4 regions of the Rhizobium sp. 11_C7_N12_5 genome follow, and region 3 is predicted to be linked to each of the others. Evidence: predicted binding sites of a transcription regulator. Region 3 holds the regulator's gene; each other region holds the start of a gene.
The links. The regulator PhoB, encoded in region 3, activates phosphate uptake and scavenging genes when phosphate is short. The targets are predictions, from matches to a motif close to TGTCATNNANCTGTCAT.
Positions count from the first base shown of each region.

Region 1 (3,662 bases), 3.6 Mb from region 3:
CTGCACGTTGTCAGAGTGCGAGATGACGAATTCCTCGTCCTGTGCCGGCGCCGTGATGTCTTCGCCAAGCTCTTCGGCGCGCAGCGCCCGGTCGACGAGCGACATGGCCATGGCCTTGCGCTCGCTCTGGCCGAAGACCAGCCCGTAGCCACGGGTGAACTGCGGCGGCACCTTGGCGGAGCCCTTGAACTGGTTGACCATCTGGCATTCGGTCACCTGGATGCGGCCGAGCGACACGGCAAAGCCGAGTTCCGGCACCTCGAATTCCACTTCCACTTCGCCGATGCGGATTTCACCGGTGAAGGGATGTGTGCGGCCGTAGCCCCGCTGCGTCGAATAACCGAGCGCCAGCAGGAATCCTTCGTCGCCGCGGGCGAGCGCCTGCAGGCGCAGGTCGCGGGTCATCGGGAACTCCAGCGGCTCGCGCGTCAGGTCGCCGATTTCATGATCGACCGGCATGACGCCGTCGCCTTCGATCAGCCCTTCCTGATCGAGAATTTCGGAAACGCGCATGACGCGACCCTCTTCGGCCGGCCGCTGCATCGGCTCGTCCACTTGCTCGTCGGTCAGAAGGCTCGGATCGAGCAGGCGGTGCGTATAGTCGAAGGTCGGGCCGAGAAGCTGGCCACCCGGCAGATCCTTGTAGGTGGCGGAGATGCGGCGCTCGATCTTCATCGCCACCGTGTCCAGCGGCTGGGAATAGCCGAAGCGCGGCAGCGTCGTGCGATAGGCGCGCAGCAGGAAGATCGCCTCGATCATGTCGCCGCGTGCCTGGCGGACGGCGAGGGCTGCCAAGGTGCGGTCATAGAGCGAGGCTTCGGCCATGACGCGATCGACGGCGAGCGCCAGCTGCGCGACGATCTGGTCGATGCCAACAGCCGGCAGCGAACGGTCGCCGCGGCGACGGTCGGCCAGTAGCCGGTGAGCATTGGCGATGGCGGCTTCGCCACCCTTTACGGCAACATACATATGTCACATCTCCGTCGCGGTGATCTTGGTGGTGCGCGGCAGGCAAAGGAATTGCCGGCCGGCCGTCAGAACGAGATCGACGCCGCGCGGGAAGAGCGCGCGATTGTCGGTCCAGATGCGCAGGAATGCATCCGGCAGGCCCCTGGGCGCGATCATATGGACGCCGTTGATGCCGGGACCCGAAAGTGCCAGATCCTTGCCGCCTTCAAGGCTTTCGACTTCCAGCACGAGCGTCGTCGAACGGTCGGGATATTCCTGGGTGCCGATGCCGAACTGGTTGAAGGAGGAAAGCGCCATGCCTGCCTCGATGAAGGCGAACATCGCTTCCAGCCGTTCCTGGATGATGGGTGCTCCGGTGTGAAAGCTCAGCCATTCCGGCAGGCTCGACCGTCCAAGGCTGGTGGAGAGCCAGACCGGCGTATCATGGTCGCAAAGCGTCAGCCCGATCGCGCCGGCAGCGATGCCAAGCGGGGCAGGCGGAGCGATATCGGCTGTCACGGTCTGCAGGATGCCCGGCCGCGCCATCGCGTCCATCGTCATCTTGAAGACGCTCTGTGCATCGAAAACCGGGTCGGTGAAGCCGCCGATCAATGCATCATTGCCGAAGGTGGAGGTAGTGAAGCTCATCAGTCTTCTCCGCGAACCATGGTGAAGAAATCGACGCGGGTAGCGGCCGTTTCCTCCGCGCGCTTGCGATCATAGTCTGCGATGCGCTCGGTGACCGGCTGCAGGATCGCCTTCTCGACGAATTCCTTGGTGGCCGACTGCTGCCAGAGGGCATCGAATATGGCCGAAAGCCGTGCCTTCTCGCGATCCGTGCCGAGTGCATGCGCATGGCCTATGGTGCCGGATGCCAGCCGGATGGTGGCGCGCGTCACCGTGACCTCGCCGAGATTGAAGGGGGAACCACCGCCGCCGATGCGGCCGCGCACCATGACGAGCCCCGTTTCCGGTCCGCGCACCGGCTGTACCGCCGGCTTGCTCGGCAATGCTTCCCAGGCTGCGTCGAGCTCGTCGCGCTGGGCCTGTGCCAGAAGATCGGCAACACGTTTGCGCTCCCGACGCTCCTGTGCGGCTGCTTCCTGCCTTTGTGCTGAATTCATCGCGCCTTCCTCTAAATGTCTATTGATATAGACAACCATACAAGATAGATTTATATCTATTAGTGAGTCGTGACAAGCGTGTGACAGGGCGAGTGGGCGAAATGGCAGGGCAGAGGATTCAAAGGCAGACAGGCGTGGCGCTCTGGCGGCAGATCGCCGACCGAATACGGATGTCGATCAATCACGGCGACTTCGACGAAAGCGGCATGGTGCCGCCGGAAACGACGCTGGCGCTGCAGTTCGGGGTCAACCGGCATACCATTCGCAGCGCGCTCGCCGCGCTGGCGCAGGAAGGCATCGTCAGGGCTGTGCAGGGGCGCGGTACGCTGATCGAGCGCAAGGAGCGGCTGAGCTTCCCGATTTCGAAGCGGACACGTTTCTCGCAGGGCATCGGCGATCAGGTGCGCGAGACCCGCAGCGTCCTGCTTGCGACGAGCGACGAGGCAGCGAGCGCGGAGGTGGCCCGGCACCTCAAGATCAAGACCGGTACGCCACTCGTGCGCCTGGAAACGCTCGGTCAAGCGGATCACCGTCCGGTATCGCGCGCCACCAGCTGGTTCCCGGCGGATCGGTTTGGCAATATCGCCGAGATCTACCGGGCGACGGGATCGATCACCAAGGCGTTTCGGGAGCTTGGCGTGCCGGACTATGTGCGCGTCATCACCGAGATTACCGCGACCCATGCCGACGAGAGCGATCTCGCCGATCTTCAGCTATCTCCCGGCGCCATCGTCCTGATCACACAGGCGCTGAACACCGATCTCGACAACGTGCCGGTCCAATACTCGATCTCCCGCTTCGCCGCCGACAGGGTGCGGTTCACGATCGAGAATTGAGGTTGGGGCGCGGCCCCTCATCCGGCCTGTCGGCCACCTTCTCCCTGCCGGCGGGGAGAAGGGGAAAGACGCACCCTCCGTCGCTTCTCAACCTAATAAGAGTCAAGAGTTTGCCGCAAGAGAGGTCGTCCCCTCTCCCCGTCAAACGGGGAGAGGGCCAGGGGCTTTTCGGAGATAGCTAGTTTAGATGACGCTCAATGCGCGCCGGACATGTCGCCAAGGATTTCCTTCGAGGCGACGGTGGAGTCGGCCTTGAGCTTGTAGACCATCGGCACGCCGGTCGCGAGGTTGAGCGCCAGGATCTGTTCCTTGCTCAATCGGTCGAGAACCATGACGAGCGAGCGCAGCGAGTTGCCGTGGGCGGCGACCAGCACGTTCTTGCCGGCGAGCACGCGCGGCAGGATTTCCGTCAGATAATAGGGCCAGACGCGGGCGCCGGTGTCGCGCAGGCTTTCGCCGCCGGGCGGGGGCACGTCGTAGGAGCGGCGCCAGATGTGCACCTGTTCCTCACCCCATTTGGCGCGGGCGTCATCCTTGTTGAGGCCGGAGAGATCGCCGTAGTCGCGCTCGTTCAGTGCCTGATCCTTGATGGTCTCGAGCCCGGGCTGGCCGATTTCATCAAGGATGATCTTCAGCGTGTGCTGGGCGCGGACGAGGGCCGACGTGAAGGCGATGTCGTATTTGATGCCGTAGTCGGCAAGCGCCTTGCCGCCCGTCTTGGCTTCCTCGATGCCGAGGGCGGTCAGATCGGGAT
Region 1 covers NZ_JBPWPY010000001.1:3,687,110-3,690,771, forward strand. Annotated here, with positions in the region: gene AB8B29_RS18020 (carbon-phosphorus lyase complex subunit PhnI) at 1-969, opposite strand, end outside; gene phnH (phosphonate C-P lyase system protein PhnH) at 973-1,596, opposite strand; gene phnG (phosphonate C-P lyase system protein PhnG) at 1,596-2,072, opposite strand; gene phnF (phosphonate metabolism transcriptional regulator PhnF) at 2,174-2,908, shown strand; gene AB8B29_RS18040 (2,3-bisphosphoglycerate-dependent phosphoglycerate mutase) at 3,103-3,662, opposite strand, start outside.
Region 1: phnF (phosphonate metabolism transcriptional regulator PhnF) is a predicted target of PhoB. The motif match lies at 2,142-2,158, and genes of this name have one in related genera.

Region 2 (3,662 bases), 720 kb from region 3:
TCGTCGTCTTCATTTCCGGCGGCGGCTCCAACATGATGGCCCTTTTGAAGGCGACGGCGGCTCCCGACTATCCGGCTGAGATCGTCGCCGTCATCGCCGACAAGGCGGATGCCGGCGGACTGGCAAAAGCTGCCGCCGAGGGCATCGCCACCTTCGCCTTCGTCCGCAAGGATTTTACCAGCAAGGACGCCCACGAAGAGGCGATCCTCTCGCAGCTGGAAGCCTTGTCTCCCGACATCATCTGCCTTGCGGGCTACATGCGGCTGCTTTCCGGCCGCTTCATCCAGCGCTATGAAGGTCGGATCATCAATATCCACCCTTCCCTGCTGCCGCTCTTTCCCGGTCTGCACACGCATCAACGCGCCATCGACGCCGGCATGCGCGTTGCCGGCTGCACAGTGCATTTCGTCACCGAAGGCATGGACGAAGGCCCGGTGATCGGCCAGGCGGCCGTGCCGGTGTTGACCGGCGATACGGCGGACGCATTGGCTGCCCGTGTGCTGACGGTCGAACATCAGCTCTATCCGCAGTCCCTGCGGCTGCTCGCGGAAGGCAAAGTCGGGATGCAAGACGGCAAGGCCATCAGCCTTGCCAGAACAGCTGCCGCCCATGGACGGCAGGTCGTGTCACTGCTTGGGGACATGGCTTAAATAGAGCGTTATGGAGCCGAACGGCGCCTAATTCGCCCCTTCGATTTTCTCTTCAAGCCGCAATCGCCATCAGCGGATGCAGCGTGCCGTCGCTATAGACGATGCGGCCGCCGCGGAAGGTCGCGCGAATGCGATGAACCGAGCCGGGTTCGACGGCAACCAGATCGGCAAGCTGGCCGACGGCGATCTCGCCGCGATCATTAAGGCCGGCCGAACGGGCAGCATTGGCGCTTGCCATGGCAACCGCCGCCGGCAGGCCACCGCCAACAACCTCCGCAATCTTGAAGATCGCCGGCACGAAAGCGGCCGGGTGATAATCGGCGGCGATGATGCCGAGCAGGCCGGCGCGGGCAGCGTCCAGGGCGCTGAGATTGCCGGACATGGACTGACCGCGCAGCGCGTTCGGCGCACCCATCAGCGTCCAGAGGCCGCGGCGGCAAGCCTCTTCGGCGGCCGGTCCCGTTACTGGAAACTCGCTGATGGTCACGCCGAGATCGTGCATCGCCGCCACTTTCTCGGCGCTGTCGTCATCATGCGAGGCGAGCGACAGCTTGTGCTTCAGCGAAAGCTCGACCACATCGTGCAGCTTGCGTTCGATTTCCGGATCCTGGCGCTGGGCGATGCGCTTCGCCACGACTTCCTCGGCAGCCTCGCGCGACATGGCGCGACGCTCGGACATGCTGCGGATGTAGCTCTCGATATCGTTGTACTGCCCCTGCCCAGGCGTGTGGTCGGTCAGGGAGACCATGTCGATGTCGCCGTCCTTCAAAAGCCGCTCCAGGGTCAGCGCCGCGCCCAGATTGGTAATTTCATAGCGGGCATGAACGCGGTGATCGATCAGGAGGTCATTGCGCAAACTGTTGATGCCGCGGATCACAGCCGAGGTGGTTTCGAGCGAACGGACGTGACCGTAGACGCTTTCGGTCGCAAAGGAGAGCGCGGCAAATGCCGTGGTGACGCCAGCGGCGGCCAGCTTCTTGTCCAGTTCGTGAATGCCGAAATCGATCGGCATCATGGCGTTCGGCCGCGGCGCGATCTCGCGCTCAATCATATCGCAATGCAGATCGACGAAACCGGGCATCAGCAGGCGCCCGCCGCCATCGAAGGTCGCCTGCTCCACCGGCTCGGAGCGGATTTCGGCAATCACGCCATCCTCGATGCGCACGGCACCCTGGTCGACGACTTCATTGGGAAGAACGAGCGTGAAATTGCTGAGCCACATCGGCTTTCTCCTGAAACAGTGTCTATCATCTGAAAGGCACGGACACGTCCGGACGTCTTCGGCCAGCACGCCCCGGTAGTCTCGATTCGTGACACGGTGATGAAGGCGGCAGCATAGTTTTGGGCCCAGCTCCCTGACTTCGATGGACCTACTGCAGGCTCGCCCTGTTCAGGGTCGCCCATTGCAGCAGAATGACCGTCTTGGCATCGTGGATATCGCCCGCCTCGATCATTGCCATCGCATCGGACAATCGAATTTCCAACACCTCGATATCCTCATGCTCCTCGGCAAGCCCACCGCCATCGGCGACCCGATCGGACGTATCGATCACGGCGGCAAAAAAATGGATGATCTCGGTCACGGCACCCGGCGAGGTCATCGCCTTGAAGAGAAATCGGACATCGCGCACGCGAAACCCGGTCTCCTCCATGGCCTCGCGCCGGATCGCTGCCTCCGGCTCGTCGCCATCGAGCAGGCCGGCGGGCACTTCGATCATCCATGCCGGCAGGCCGGCAAGCTGCGACGGCAGACGGTATTGCCGGACGAGCACGACCGTCTCACGGGCGGGATCGTAGAGCAGGATGCAGGCGGCCGGCGTGCGGTGATAGATCTCGCGCTTCAGGCGATGCTTCTCGCCGCGCGAATCCGTGTAGTCGACATCATAGCTGCTGAGCCGGGTCCATTGATCCGCCAACGTCTTCTCGTTGACGATTTCGGCTTTCGCCTTTCCGAATTCGCTCATGCCATATCCTTGCGCAGCCATACCTTGTTATCGTGAACGGCCGCACCGCCGTAGGGCGCGACCGGATCGGCTCCGGTGAGGACGTTGATGCCCTCGCCATCGACATGGGCCTTATTCGGCCAGAGCCCCTCGGCGATCAGCACACCCGGCTTCACCTCTGTCGTCACGCGCGCATGGAGGCGGATGTCGCCTCTCGCATTGCCGATGCGGATCAGATCGCCATGGATGACATCGAGCGCCGCGGCATCGGCCGGATTGATCATCACCTCGGGGCGGCCTTCCTTCTGCCGCGACGTCTTGGTTTCCGCGAAGCTCGAATTCAGAAAGTTGCGCGACGGCGAGGTGGCGAGCCTGAACGGATGATCCGGATCGGCCACTTCGATGACATCGACCTGATCCGGGAATTCCGGCAACTCCACATGAGGACCGAGCAATCCGACTGACGCAGGCGGGCGGTTTGGGGCCGGCTGGTTGACCCAGTCCGGGCGGAACCGGAACTTGCCGTCGGGATGGCCAAAGCCGTTCAGAAAATGCGCATCCTCGAAAGCCGGCTGACGATCGAACCATTTATGCTCAAGGAAATAATCGTAATCCGGCAAGCCGCTCCTCGACAGAACCCGGTCGATCATCTCGCGGGCGGAAAAGCCGAAGCCGGGGCGATCTGCGACCCCAAGACGCTTGGCCAACTCCTCGATGACGAAGAGATTGCTGCGCACGGTCGGCGGCGGCTCGACCAGCTTCGGGCCAAGAAGAATATGATTCTGGCCGCCGGCGCGGTAGATGTCGTCATGCTCGACGAACATGGTGGCGGGAATGACGATATCGGCCATCTCGGCCGTGTCGGTCATGAACTGCTCGTGCACGGCAACGAAGAGATCGGAACGGGCAAAGCCGCGCTTCACCAGCCTTTGCTCGGGCGCGATGTTCACCGGATTGGTATTCTGGATCAGCATGGCCGTCACCGGCCCGCGATGGCGAAGCGCCACGGCATCGCCTGTCAGCGCCCGGCCGATCTGCGACTGGTCGATCATGCGGATATCCAGATCCT
Region 2 covers NZ_JBPWPY010000001.1:844,770-848,431, reverse strand. Annotated here, with positions in the region: gene purN (phosphoribosylglycinamide formyltransferase) at 1-650, shown strand, start outside; gene AB8B29_RS04120 (alpha-D-ribose 1-methylphosphonate 5-triphosphate diphosphatase) at 703-1,872, opposite strand; gene AB8B29_RS04115 (NUDIX domain-containing protein) at 2,021-2,614, opposite strand; gene AB8B29_RS04110 (molybdopterin-containing oxidoreductase family protein) at 2,611-3,662, opposite strand, start outside.
Region 2: AB8B29_RS04120 (alpha-D-ribose 1-methylphosphonate 5-triphosphate diphosphatase) is a predicted target of PhoB. The motif match lies at 1,961-1,977, and genes of this name have one in related genera.

Region 3 (3,662 bases):
ACCATCCTCGGGCTGGCGCATGCGCTCGGCGAGACGGCGCCGCTGCTTCTGATCGGCATGGTCGCCTTCGTCGCCAACTATCCGGCCTCGCCGCTCGATCCTTCGACGGCGCTGCCGGTGCAGATCTACATGTGGGCGAGCGAAGCGGAGCGGGCCTTCGTCGAGAGGACCTCCGGAGCGATTATCGTGCTGCTCTTCTTCCTCGTTGCGATGAATATCGGCGCGATCCTGCTGCGGCGCCGCTTCGAACGGCGCTGGTAGGGGAGGGCGACCAAATGAACATGATGACGGAAGCCGCGGGCGAAAGAGCATTAGCCAAGAAGATGATGACGATCCCCTACAAGATGATCGGCCAGGACGTCTCGGTCTTTTACGGCGACAAGCGCGCGCTCTTCGATGTCAACCTGAACATTCGCGCCAATACGGTCACGGCACTGATCGGTCCTTCCGGCTGCGGCAAGTCCACTTTCCTGCGTTGCCTCAACCGAATGAACGACACGATCGAGACCTGCCGCATCACCGGCAAGATCACGCTCGACGATCAGGATGTTTATGACAACAGCATCGATGTCGTGGAGCTGCGCGCGCGTGTCGGCATGGTCTTCCAGAAGCCCAACCCGTTTCCGAAGTCGATCTACGAGAACGTCGCCTACGGACCACGCATCCATGGCCTGCACAGCTCGAAAGCCGATCTCGAGCATATCGTCGAGACCAGCCTGCAGAAAGCCGGTCTCTGGGGCGAGGTCAAGGATCGGCTCTATGATGCCGGCACGAGCCTGTCCGGCGGCCAACAGCAGCGTCTGTGCATCGCTCGCGCGGTCGCAGTCAGTCCAGAGGTCATCCTGATGGACGAGCCATGTTCGGCGCTCGACCCCATCGCAACCGCAAAGGTCGAGGATCTGATCCATGAGCTGCGGGAAAACTTCACCATCGTCATCGTGACGCATTCCATGCAGCAGGCAGCCCGCGTTTCGCAACGCACCGCAATGTTTCATCTCGGCCATCTGGTTGAGGAGAACGATACCGATAAAATGTTCACCAATCCCGACGATTTCCGCACGCAGGATTACATCATGGGCCGTTTTGGTTGATGATGCCGTGCGCGCGGCTCCTTTCACACAGTTCACCTTGAGGATAGAAAAATGGTCTCCACTCACATTCTCTCTGCCTATGACGAAGACCTGAAGTTCCTGACGCGCCGCATTGCGGAAATGGGCGGTCTGGCCGAGCAAATGGTCAGCGACAGCGTTCGCGCACTGGTCCAAAGCGATACCAGTCTTGCGCAGAAGGTCATTTCCGACGACGTCATTCTCGATCATGCGGAACGGGAAGTCGGCGACAAGGCGATCGTCACCATCGCCCGCCGGCAGCCGATGGCCGCCGACCTGCGCGAGATCATGGGCTCGATCCGCATCGCTTCCGATCTGGAGCGTGTCGGCGACCTCGGCAAGAACACCGCCAAGCGCGTCATCGCCGTGCAGGGCACAGGCGTTCCGCGGCGGCTTGCCCGCGGCATCGAGCATCTCTCCGAACTGGCGCTCAGCCAGCTCAAGGAAGTGCTTGACGTCTATGCCACCCGTTCGCCGGACAAGGCTGTGTCGATCCGAGAGCGCGACGAGGAAATCGACGCGATGTACACCTCGCTCTTCCGCGAGATGCTGACCTACATGATGGAAGATCCGCGCAATATCACCACCTGCACGCATCTTCTCTTCTGCGCCAAGAACATCGAGCGCATCGGCGACCATGCCACCAACATCGCCGAGACGATCTATTACATGGCGACCGGCGCCCAGCCAGAAGGCGAGCGCCCGAAGGATGATACCGCCAACACCGTTGGCGCGGTGACGGAATAATCTGGAAGCGAAGAAAAGGAGACCAGAGGCGCATGGTTCCGAGAGTTGCTGTTGTAGAAGACGAGGAAGCGCTCAGCGTTCTGCTGCGCTACAATCTCGAGGCTGAGGGCTTCGAGGTCGATACGATCCTCAGAGGCGATGAAGCCGAATTGCGTCTCCAGGAGCGCATCCCCGATCTTCTGATCCTTGACTGGATGCTCCCCGGTGTATCCGGCATCGAGCTCTGCCGCCGGCTGCGTATGCGGCCGGAGACGGAGCGCCTGCCGATCATCATGCTGACGGCCCGCGGCGAGGAAAGCGAGCGCGTGCGCGGTCTTTCCACCGGCGCGGACGATTACGTCGTCAAGCCGTTCTCGACGCCGGAGCTGATGGCCCGCGTCAAGGCGATGCTGCGGCGCGCCCGCCCGGAGGTTCTCTCCACGGTACTGCGTTGCGGCGATATCGAGCTGGATCGCGAGACCCATCGCGTTCACCGCAAGAGCCGCGAAGTGCGGCTGGGACCGACGGAATTCCGCCTGCTGGAGTTCCTGATGTCCTCGCCGGGCCGGGTCTTCTCGCGTTCGCAGCTGCTCGACGGCGTATGGGGACACGATATCTATGTCGACGAACGTACCGTCGACGTGCATGTCGGCCGCCTGCGCAAGGCGCTCAATTTCTCCAATATGCAGGATGTCATCCGCACCGTTCGCGGTGCGGGTTACTCCATGGAAGCTTGAGCGGGTACGCCCGTTCAGGCATCGACATAGCGGCGGAAACAGAAAACGGGCCTTTCGGCCCGTTTCGTTTATCTTATTCTGGAGCGGTTACGCGTTTCACCGACTCGCGTGACCGCTCTATACTATTGTTTTTACGCAATTCCGGACGGAAAACCGCTACGCACTTTTCCTGGAATTGCTCTATGGGGCATCTCAGCCGCGCGGTTGAGCTGGCCGACGCCGTTCATGCACCGGCTGGTAGGCCAGGCGCTGATGGTAGCCGCAATAGGGCGATGCATCCGGGCTCTCGTTGCCGCAGAAGTGGAAATCGTCCTTCAGCGGGTCGCCGACTGGCCATTTGCAGGTGCGTTCCGTCAGCTCGGTCAGGACGAGGCGCCGAGAGATCGGAACGACGACGTTGGCAGCCGGACGATATTGGATCTCGTTGACCGCATCGACCTCAATCTCTTCCTTGAGCATGGTCGCGCCCTGCTGGCGGGTAACCGTGCGGGTTGCGACGCGCGATGTATAATTCGATGCGCGGGGCGCCGAGGCGCCGCGCTTCGGCGTTCGGGCAGCGGTCGCCGTGCCGCCCGCCTTCGCTCGGCCCGGCAGGCTCAAGCGGTGCACCTTGCCGATGACGGCGTTACGGCTGACACCGCCCAGCTGCGCCGCGATCTGGCTGGCGCTCAACCCTTCGGACCATAGCTTTTTAAGCTTCTCGACGCGTTCGTCTGTCCAATTCATGCCCTGTCTCCGCTGTCGCGTTTCCGATGGCAGAATCCTTCACCATTGCCCCGCATAGGATCGAGGCGCGAAACGCTCTAAAATTGTGGTGACTAGTTCCGCCGCATGCAGTCTAGCAATTGGTTTTTAACCTAGTGTGAGGCTGACTCCGTGACAAGAGTCGCGGGAATCTTGAGGAATCGATTTCGAGGTTTTCCCCAACTTGCTGTCCTGGCGTGGCATTTATGCAATATGATCCGGCCAACGCATCCCGTTCGGCCTCGGCCGCTCTCTCGCACCTGCTAAATCGCCAGTTTTGTTGACATCGCGGTGCAAAACATCAATAGTGCCCACGCCGCCGCAAGGCGGCATTTTTAATTTTTTC
Region 3 covers NZ_JBPWPY010000001.1:125,365-129,026, forward strand. Annotated here, with positions in the region: gene pstA (phosphate ABC transporter permease PstA) at 1-261, shown strand, start outside; gene pstB (phosphate ABC transporter ATP-binding protein PstB) at 276-1,091, shown strand; gene phoU (phosphate signaling complex protein PhoU) at 1,143-1,856, shown strand; gene phoB (phosphate regulon transcriptional regulator PhoB) at 1,889-2,572, shown strand; gene AB8B29_RS00655 (GcrA family cell cycle regulator) at 2,765-3,298, opposite strand.

Region 4 (3,662 bases), 790 kb from region 3:
ACACATCGCGGGAGATCGCGGTGATGAACGGCAGGATCATGACGGCCAGCACGAGGCTTGCCGTCAGCAGGCCGACGCCCGGCGCCGGCGGCTGGAACAGCAGGCCGATCAACGGCACCTGGCCGACCGTCATCATAAGGAAGGGCAGGATATAGGTCTGCATCAGCGGCACGAGAATGAACAGACCGACGATGCCGTAGATAATGGATGGAACACCGGCCAGAAGCTCGATGGCCGTACTGATCGGACGCCGCAGGCTGCCGGGGCAAAGTTCCGTGAGGAAGATGGCGATGCCGATGCCCAGGGGAATGGCAATCAGCATGGCGATGAACGAACTCACCAGCGTACCGACCACCGCAGGCACAGCACCATAAATATCGGCGGGAGCGCTCCACTTCGTGCCCCAGAGGAACGAAAACCCGAAGGCCTGGAAGGTTGGCAAGGCATCGATGACAAGAACCACAATGATTGCCAGCAGCAGAAGCACGACAAGAGCAGCCGAGCAAAGCGTCATAAAATAGAAAATCCGGTCCTGTCTCCGGAATTTTCTCGTGATGGCGGTGGTATCCAATGCCTGGAAGCCAGCCGTCTGAGTCGCGTCAGCCATCGATTTCCCCTTGTCCTGTCACGAAAGGCGGACAGGGCCAAACCCTGTCCGCCGCACTCTCATCCAGCACAAATTACTTCGTGCCAAAGTCCTTCTTCCAGGACTCTTCGACAACCTTGGCAACAGTTTCCGGAACCGGAAGATAGGACAGGTCGGTCGCGTCCTTCTGGCCCTTTTCATAGGACCACTTGAAGAACTTCAGCGCTGCTTCGTTCTGAGCAGGATCGGCCGGCTTCTTGTAGAGCAGAACCCAGGTCGAAGCTGCAATCGGCCAGCTCTTGTCGCCCGGCTGATTGGTGATGATCAGGTTGAAGTTCTTGGCATGGGCCCAATCGGCGTTGGAAGCGGCAGCCTTGAATGTGTCGAGGCTCGGCTCGATAACCTTGCCTGCCGCATTCTTCATCTTCGCGAAACCGATGTGGTTGGCGACGACATAGGAATATTCAACGTAAGAGATCGAGCCAGCCGTCTGGTTGACAGTGGTGGAAACGCCTTCGGAACCCTTGGCGCCGAAGCCGACCGGCCATTCGACCGCCGTGTTCGAACCAACCTTTTCCTTCCACTCCGGCGAAACCTTCGACAGGTAGTCGGTGAAGTTGAAGGTCGTGCCCGAGCTGTCGGCGCGATAAACGACGGAGATCGGCCCGGAAGGCAGCTTAATGTCGGGGTTGAGGGCCTTGATGGCCGCATCGTCCCACTTGGCGATCTTGCCGAGGAAGATATCGGCCAGCGTCTTGCCGTCGAGAACGAGTTCGCCCGGCTTTACGCCAGCGACGTTATAGGAAACGACGATGCCGCCGGAGATCATCGGGAACTGGGCAATGCCGTTCTTCTCGAGATCAGCGTCGCTCATCGGCTTATCCGAAGCGCCGAATACGATGGTCTTGTCGAGGAGCTGCTTGATGCCGGCGCCCGAACCGACGGACTGGTAGTTGACGACATTGTTCGTCGCAGCCTTATAGCCTTCGGCCCACTTGGACAGAACCGGCGCGATGAAGCTCGAGCCGGCGCCCGTGATGTCGGCAGCCATAGCCGAAGCGGCCATGGTGACAACCAGGCCAGCGGTCAGGCAAAGGGAACGGAGTTTCAGATTAAGCATAGTAGACTCACTTCCTCAAGTGAACAAAAGGATGGCGAGCAGAAGACCGGCACGGGGTACTCATTATAGATGACCTCCCCACCTCAATCTCCTGGCGACAAGGATGGCTCTAAAGACGCATTGTTTCAGTTTGATGACAGTTTAATGAAGCGCCAGTGACACAACCTGCAGCAATGATAATGGCTATCCCGAAAGCACATGGAAAAGCTTGCCGTTCGGCGGAAAACATCGGCCTCCTTGTTTTGATTCAGGGGGCTTTCAGAGACGGATCACATAGTCCTTGCGAGTCGTTTCAATGACTTCCCACGTCCCCTTGAAGCCGGGCCTCAAGATCATGCGGTCGCCGGCGCGCAAATGAAAAGCCTCGCCGTTCTCTGCAGTTACCACCGAATAGCCGGAGAGGATATGAAAGTACTCCCACTCGTCATAGACGATTTTCCATTTGCCCGGCGACGCCTCCCAGATACCCGCGTAAAGGCCGCCATCGGCCTCATCGAGGTTCCAGGTGCGAAAGCTCGGAGTTCCCGAGACGAGCCGATCTGCAGCGGGCGCGCCGGTCTCCGGCTCGACGCCATCGATATTCAATCGCAGATATGCCGTCACAAATGCCTCCTGTCGATGCGCTTCGGCGGCAAAGCCTCAGCAGTCCGCGGTCGCTTCCTTGCGATCACGGGACCGAGACAAGCACGAAACGACGACCCATCAAAGATAGCCGGCAGGCTTTTTCAGCCCTTTATCGACGCGGCCCTCAGACTTTCGCCAGTGCCTGCTCCAGGTCGGCGATGATGTCCTTGACGTCTTCGATGCCGACCGACAGACGCACCACATCGGGGCCGGCGCCGGCGGCGACCTTCTGTTCGTCGGTCAACTGCTTGTGCGTCGTCGAGGCGGGATGGATGACCAGAGAGCGCGTGTCGCCGATGTTGGCGAGATGCGAGAAGAGTTCCAGTCCCTCCACCAGTCCCTTGCCCGCTTCATAGCCGCCTTTCAGTCCGAAGGTGAAGACCGATCCCGCCCCCTTCGGCGAGTAGCGCTGCTGCAGAGCATGGTTCGGATCATCCTCGAGCCCGGCATAGTTCACCCAGGCCACCTTCTCCTGCTCCTTCAGCCACCGCGCGACGGCAAGCGCATTGTCGGAATGGCGCTGCATGCGCAGCGGCAGCGTCTCGATGCCAGTCAGAATGAGGAAGGCGTTGAACGGCGAGATTGCCGGGCCGAGATCGCGCAGACCGAGGACGCGGCACGCAATGGCGAAGGCAAAATTGCCGAACGTCGCGTGCAGCACGACACCATTATATTCCGGCCTCGGCGCCGACAGCATCGGATAGTTGCCGGAAGCCGACCAATTGAAGGTGCCGCCATCGATGATGACACCACCCATGGAATTGCCGTGTCCGCCGAGGAATTTCGTCAGCGAGTGCACGACGATGTCGGCGCCATGTTCCAATGGCCGGATGAGATAAGGACTTGCCATGGTGTTGTCGACGATCAGCGGCAGACCATGCCTGTGGGCAACGGCGGCGATCGCGTCGATATCGACGAAGGTGCCGCCGGGATTGGCGAGGCTCTCGATGAAGATGGCGCGCGTGTGGTCATCGATCTGGGCTTCGAAGGTGGAGGGATCGGCTGAATCGGCCCAACGCACCCGCCAATCGAAATTCTTGAAGGAATTGCCGAACTGATTGATGGAGCCGCCGTAAAGCCTCTTGGCGGCGACGAAATTGTCGCCCGGCCGCATGATGGTGTGGAAGACGAGCATCTGGGCGGCATGACCCGAAGCGACCGCAAGTCCCGCCGTTCCGCCTTCCAGAGCGGCCACCCGCTCCTCGAGCACGGCCTGTGTCGGGTTCATGATGCGCGTATAGATATTGCCGAACTGCTGCAGCCCGAAGAGTGCCGCGGCATGATCGGCATCCTGGAAGACGAAAGATGTCGTCTGATAGATCGGCGTGGCGC
Region 4 covers NZ_JBPWPY010000001.1:917,559-921,220, reverse strand. Annotated here, with positions in the region: gene pstC (phosphate ABC transporter permease subunit PstC) at 1-607, opposite strand, end outside; gene pstS (phosphate ABC transporter substrate-binding protein PstS) at 681-1,706, opposite strand; gene AB8B29_RS04490 (cupin domain-containing protein) at 1,965-2,309, opposite strand; gene AB8B29_RS04485 (O-acetylhomoserine aminocarboxypropyltransferase) at 2,455-3,662, opposite strand, start outside.
Region 4: pstS (phosphate ABC transporter substrate-binding protein PstS) is a predicted target of PhoB. The motif match lies at 1,829-1,845, and genes of this name have one in related genera.